Regions from separate parts of the Priestia sp. ABM2_011 genome, predicted to be linked through region 2. Evidence: a T-box and tRNA genes for the amino acid it is inferred to sense, from the RefSeq annotation. Region 2 holds a T-box; the other holds one or more tRNA genes.
The links. The T-box of region 2 lies ahead of leuS (leucine--tRNA ligase). A T-box ahead of a tRNA ligase gene usually reads a tRNA of that ligase, here a tRNA-Leu.
Positions count from the first base shown of each region.

Region 1 (3,423 bases), 2.4 Mb from region 2:
ACTGTTTTATGTCCCTTTGCACAAGGGAAAAGACTTAAAAGTAATGAATACTGAGAATTTTTACGGAAAGAAAGAATCCACAGACCGTGTTATGCTTTTGGAAAACGGTTATTTTTCAGGGCTTGTTCGGATGCAGATGATTCAAGAAGCGAGGCATACAATCGATATTGCGTACTTTTCCATCGGCAAAGGTCGTTCGTCGGATTTACTTATGGGTGCTTTATTCGAAGCTGCGGACCGAGGTATACGTATTCGAGTGCTGTTAGACGGGATCTCTCATGGGCTAAAAGGCAAGAGAAAAAATGTTCTTTATGCTCTAGCTTTCCACAATAATATTGAATTAAAGTACTATGAGCCCTTTACTATTCTTAAACCTTGGACATGGCATAACCGTCTTCACGATAAAATAATAGTAGTCGATGGCCAATTAGGTATTAGTGGAGGACGAAATATCGGAGATAAATACTTGGCCAGTCAACCGGATAAAAATTTTGTCTATGACCGTGATGTGCTGATTTATAATACAAAGCAAGAAAGTAATAGTGTCATTCTCTCAATGGAGAAGTATGTAGAGAAATTATGGAACCACCCGTATACGCGCAAAGCTTTTCCAAAGCTCAAGAAAACTAAACAAATTCGTGGCCTTTCAGGAAAGAAATTGTTAATAGATCAATACGAAGAGGCCAAAAAAGCAAACGAACCCTTTGTCCATCCTTATATTGTATGGAGAGAATCAACGATGCCTACAAGAAAGGTTTCTTTTATTGCAAATCCTATTCAAAGAATGAATAAAAGCCCTTTTATATGGAAAACGTTTATTAAGCTTTCTGAGCAAGCTGAAAAATCCATTGTCGTTCAAAGTCCTTATATTGTACCAACAAAAGAGATGGAACAGTATATAGATAAGTCAGTAAAATCTAAAGTGCAAAGAATTATTTTAACGAATTCTATTACGTCCACTCCGAATGCTATGGCTTTTTCTGCATACTTAGGAGTGAAAAACCGCGTCATAAAAGCGGCTTCAAAGCTTTATGAATATCAACAGCCTTATTCCATTCACGGGAAATCCGTTGTTTACGACCAGCGTTTGAGCGCAGTTGGTTCTTTTAACTTAGATTCACGTTCTGTATTTTTAAATACTGAATCTATGGTTATGATAGATAGTGAAGAATTTGCAGCCGAGCTAACAGGGGCTATTGAAACTAAAATTTCTCACAGTACGCTTGTGGGAAATGAGGCGGAACCTGTGAGTTTTAATACGGATTCTCAAAAAAACGTGCCTCCTGTAAAATCTGCACTCCTCCATATTCTTTCAGTCTTCACGCGATTTTGGAGACATTTTGTATAGTTCTGAACTTTGCCTAAAAAAGTGCTTTTGCAGAAAGCTTATAAAAATAAATGGTAGAGGATAAAAGGTGCTGCAACTGGCGGTGGAAAGTGTGAAAAGCTGTGATATGCCTCACAGTTTTTTTTGAAGTCGCCAGTACTAGTCATGATTCATAAAAAGACCTATTGACGAAATTCCATATATGTTTTATTATAATATAGCGTCGTCAATAAACGAGGTTCTTTTGAAGAAGTCATTTCTAGGGGCATAGTTTAAAGGTAGAACTACGGTCTCCAAAACCGTCAGTGTGGGTTCGATTCCTACTGCCCCTGCCATTTTGGAGTTATTTTTCGATTCACACGCGGGTGTGGCGGAATTGGCAGACGCGCTAGACTTAGGATCTAGTGTCTTATGACGTGGGGGTTCAAGTCCCTTCACCCGCATCTTTACTTTTATATATTGCGCGGAAGTAGTTCAGTGGTAGAACACCACCTTGCCAAGGTGGGGGTCGCGAGTTCGAACCTCGTCTTCCGCTTCTTTTCAAAAGCAGTTTGCATGTGCAAACTGCTTTTTTTGTTGTAGAAATAAAGATTTTTACTATGCTGTTTTTAATTAGAAATAGTTTATTCAATCAGTGCTGCTTATACGTATCGTTTTCGTGAATATACACATATTATTGGGGTTACATTAAAAGCTAATGAACGATACGTGAAGACGTCTAATATGGTTTTTAAGATAGGGGAGAGTCCTATGGAATCTAGTTGGTTTTCAATTATACCGTTTTTAATTGTTATTCCAATAGCTATTTTCACCAAACAAGTGCTGCCAGGTTTGTTTTTAGGCTTATTAGTAGGCGCTTATTTGATTGATCATTCGATTGTCGGAGGTGTTGAAAAGTTACTTCACTACGTTGTACAAGCTCTTAGAAATAAAAGTAATATAGAAATCGTTGTCTTTTTATACGCGTTTTCAGGGCTTATCGGAATGATTAAGATGGCTGGAGGAGTTAAAGGTTTTGTGGAAACAGCTGCAGAAAGAATTGATACAAGAAAAAAAGCTCTTATTTTAACCTATGTTTCAACCATTGGAACATTCAGTGCTCCCACCTTTCGTTTTGTGACGATCGCGCCCATTATGAGAGCGCTGCTGAAAAAAGTGAAAATGACGACAGCAGAGCTAGGGTTTGTTATTGAAACAACTGCTACTCCTGTTATCGTCTTAATTCCCGTGGCAACGGCATTTGTAGGATATATGGTCTCAATCATTCAAATGGCAATTGATCATCAAGGCATAAAACAAGACGCTTATTCTTTGTTTATTCAAAGCATTCCTCATAATTTCTTTTCGATTGTGATTATTTTAGTAGGGATTTATTTCAGCTTTTTTCATCATTCAACGTCTACGGCTCCTATGAAGCTCGAGGAAGAAGACGAAAAAGATTGGCATGATTGTCATCCTTGCGTCTCGAAGGATTTGCCTTCTAAGCCTTGGAATTTGTTAGTACCTTTACTTGTTGTGATTTCACTTACCTTACTTTTAACATGGTGGAGTGGACATCGTAAGAGTCACAGCTTTTTTGAAGCATTTATTAAAGCAGACGTGTTAGAAGCGATGGTAGTAGCTTTAATTATGACTACGTTAATTACCCTCATTTTTTTCTTGTTTCAGCGCTTTACATTACAGAATTTGCTTAATGGTTTTATCACAGGAGGCAATGACTTGATGTCCGTTATTTTGTTGTTATCGGTAGTATGGGGATTATCCGCTGTTACAGAAGACTTAGGTTTTTCAAATTTCGTGACGGCACATTCTAAGTGGATTCCTCAAATGTTTGTCACTCCGTTCATGTTTATCTTTGGAGCCGCTATTTCTTACTTTATCGGATCTGCTTGGGGAACGTGGGGGATTTTAATGCCGCTTGGCGTATCGCTTGCAAGTTCTGCAGATCTTTCTTTGCCGTTAATTATCGGTGCGGTGTTTGCGAGCGGTTCCTTTGGAGCGTTTTCTTCACCTTTAAGCGATGATACGAATACCATCGCCAAAATATTAGATTTATCTGTTATTGAATATGCCAAATATAAATTAAAGCCAGCTTT
Region 1 is NZ_JBSWUB010000001.1:3,109,060-3,112,482, reverse strand. It holds gene ACXAE4_RS16760 (phospholipase D-like domain-containing protein) at 1-1,348, shown strand, start outside; tRNA gene ACXAE4_RS16755 (tRNA-Trp) at 1,589-1,662, shown strand; tRNA gene ACXAE4_RS16750 (tRNA-Leu) at 1,689-1,770, shown strand; tRNA gene ACXAE4_RS16745 (tRNA-Gly) at 1,791-1,862, shown strand; gene ACXAE4_RS16740 (Na+/H+ antiporter NhaC family protein) at 2,078-3,423, shown strand, end outside.
Region 1: it encodes a tRNA-Leu, which carries the amino acid that the T-box ahead of leuS (leucine--tRNA ligase) is inferred to sense. The anticodon was not compared.

Region 2 (3,423 bases):
ACTAACCATCTCTAAATAAATAGAGGTGGTTTTATTTTTGACTGTTCAATAAACGTAGGAATGTCTTCAGTATTCCTTTAATAATATAGTAAGGGTCGTGACAAGCAAAGAAAGGAGTATATACCTGTAAAAATGTAAGCGTTTTCTAATTATATGACTTCTTGGGGGGCTAGAATATGCTTAGTATGATTGGATTAATTGGAGGATTATTGCTGCTCATTGTATTAACGATGAGAGGCATGAATTTATTTATAGCAGGTCCGCTTAGTGCTTTAGTTGTTGCGTTAACAAGCGGAATGCCTTTATTTCCACAGCTGGTGAAAGAAGGAGAAGCAAATTTTGTTGGGAATTATATGTCTGGTTTCACAGGATTTATTGCTTCTTGGTATTTAATGTTTCTATTGGGCGCCGTTTTTGGAAAAGTGATGGAAGACAGCGGGGCCGCTGATAGTGTTTCTCGCTGGATTGTCAGTAAACTAGGAATGAAAAGAGCAGTGTTGGCGATTGTACTTGCCTGTGCGGTCTTAACATATGGAGGAGTCAGTCTGTTTGTAGTAGCATTCTCTGTCTATCCAATGGCTTTAAGCTTATTCAAACAAGCTGATTTGCCGAGGCGGTTTATCCCTGCTGCTTTAGCATTCGGTTCCGTTACGTTTACGATGACCTCGGCTGGATCGCCTGAAATCCAAAACTGGATTCCAATTGAATATTTAAAGACTAGTCCGTATGCAGGATGGGAAGTTAGTTTAGTTGTAGCGGTAGTGATGGCTGTATTCGGCTACTGGTGGTTAAAGCGCTTGATTTCAAAAGCAGTTAAAAATGGAGAGCGTTTTATATCACGCGAGAAAGATCCAGCAGTAACGGAAAATCAGTCTCTTCCTAATCCGTTATTAAGTTTGCTTCCGCTTGTGGTCGTGCTCATTATTTCTTTTGCACTTCATAAGCCGCTTCAGCAATCTGCGTTGATTGTCGCACTTTTAAGCGGTATCATTGTCACATACATTGTGAACCGAAAACACTTTAAAGGATTTTGGAATGCAGCATCAGAAGGGACGCTTGGAGCGTTAATTGCAATTGGGAATACAGCTGCTGTCGTAGGTTTTGGAGGGGTTGCTAAGGCTGTTCCCGCGTTTGGAGTGGCTGTAGATGCCATGACGCATATTCCAGGCAGTCCGTTGATAGGGGGAGCTATTGCGGTGAGTGTTATCGCGGGGATGACAGGTTCGGCTTCAGGAGGTCAGGCGATTGCTTTGCCAATTTTAGCCCCTCACTATCTAGATGCTGGTGTAAATCCAGAAGCTCTCCACCGTGTAGTAGCTATATCTTCTGGCGTATTAGATTCCTTGCCTCATAATGGTTATGTCGTCACCACAATTAATTCTATTTGTGGAGAAACTCATAAAGATGCGTATGGATCAGTTGCAGCGATGACGGTAATTGTTCCGCTTGTTGGTCTCGTACTTGCGATTATCCTGTTTTCTTTTGGATTTGGTATTTAATAATAGCTGTTAAAGAAAGTAGAGGCGGGGACAAAAGTATTTTAGCTGAAGGAAGATCCGAACGATAAATCGTTCGGATCTTTTCATTATTATGGTGAACTCGGCTTTTATGTGTTTAGTTGCTTTAAGCTGTTGATTGGAGCGCAAGATGAAGCCTTGCACGGAAATGAACAGTTTTGTAGCAAGGAGTCCAGATATCCTATTTATTCAGCTTTAGATAGGATTAACTTAGTTATGTCTAAATCTCTTTGTTTGGCGTTGTATGTATGTTTTTGGGAGAAGTTGTTCATATATAAGAATGAAAGAGGGGATTTAGCAACAAAGCAGTGAGGCAGTGTAGAAACTTTTACAAAATCCGTTGAACAACTTGCAGTTTGCGAACATATTATTTACAATACAAGGTAGTATGATGTAAAAACTATGATAAGGAATAGTAGTGAACGAAGCGAGCTAAGAGAGCTGACGGGTGGTGCGAGTCAGCAAACGGGCGTTCATGAACTCACCTTGGAGTTGTAAATGTGAAGTAAAGTAACATTTACCGTCTATCCGCGTTAAGGAAAATGAGTGAGTACATAATTGTGCTAATTTGGGTGGTACCGCGGGAAGTTTATTCAACCTCTCGTCCCTTTGTTTGAGGGATGAGGGGTTTTTTAGTTTAATTAAATACAGCTGGAGCGTACAAGGAGGATTATGTATGGCTTTTAATCATGAAAAGATCGAACAAAAATGGCAAAAAGTTTGGGAAGAAAATAAAACATTTAGAACAACAGAAGATGAAGGAAAGCGTAAGTTTTACGCATTAGATATGTTCCCTTATCCATCTGGGGCGGGTTTACACGTTGGGCATCCAGAAGGTTATACAGCAACGGACATTTTATCTCGTATGAAGCGTATGCAAGGATACAATGTACTTCATCCAATGGGATGGGATGCATTCGGACTACCTGCTGAGCAGTATGCATTAGATACAGGAAACGATCCGGCTGAGTTCACTGAACTTAACATTAATAATTTCCGTCGTCAAATCAAATCGTTAGGTTTCTCTTACGATTGGGAGCGTGAAATTAATACAACTGATCCTAACTACTACAAATGGACGCAGTGGATTTTCTTACAGTTATATAAAAAAGGCTTAGCTTATGTGGATGAAGTAGCTGTTAACTGGTGTCCTGCGTTGGGAACAGTACTTGCAAACGAAGAAGTTATAGATGGCAAAAGTGAGCGCGGTGGGCATCCGGTTGAGCGTCGTCCAATGAAGCAGTGGATGCTTAAAATCACAGCTTATGCAGATCGTTTACTAGAAGATTTAGATGATCTTGATTGGCCAGAAAGTATTAAAGAAATGCAGCGAAACTGGATTGGCCGCTCTGAAGGAGCTCACGTTCACTTCACAATTGATGGATATGACGAAACATTTACTGTGTTCACAACGCGTCCTGATACGCTGTTTGGGGCAACGTATGCCGTTTTAGCACCTGAACATCCGTTTGTGGATAAAATTACGACAGCCGAACAAAAAGAAGCGGTAGAAGCGTATTTAGATCAAATTAAAAGCAAAAGCGATTTAGAGCGTACAGACTTAGCTAAAGACAAAACGGGCGTATTCACAGGTGCTTATGCAATTAACCCTGTAAACGGTGAGAGAATGCCAATTTGGATTGCTGACTATGTTCTAATGAGCTATGGTACAGGTGCAATTATGGCTGTTCCTGCTCATGATGAGCGTGATTATGAGTTTGCTGTTAAATTTGAACTGCCGATTAAAGAAGTAGTAGCGGGTGGAGACGTTTCAAAAGAAGCTTATACAGGCGACGGCGAGCACGCTAATTCAGACTTCTTAAATGGTCTAGATAAAGAAGAAGCAATTTCAAATATGATTCAGTGGCTTCAAGCAAATGAAAAAGGTGAAAAACAAGTAACATAC
Region 2 is NZ_JBSWUB010000001.1:673,121-676,543, forward strand. It holds gene ACXAE4_RS03665 (MDR family MFS transporter) at 1-19, shown strand, start outside; gene ACXAE4_RS03670 (GntP family permease) at 177-1,499, shown strand; T-box leader at 1,911-2,129, shown strand; gene leuS (leucine--tRNA ligase) at 2,194-3,423, shown strand, end outside.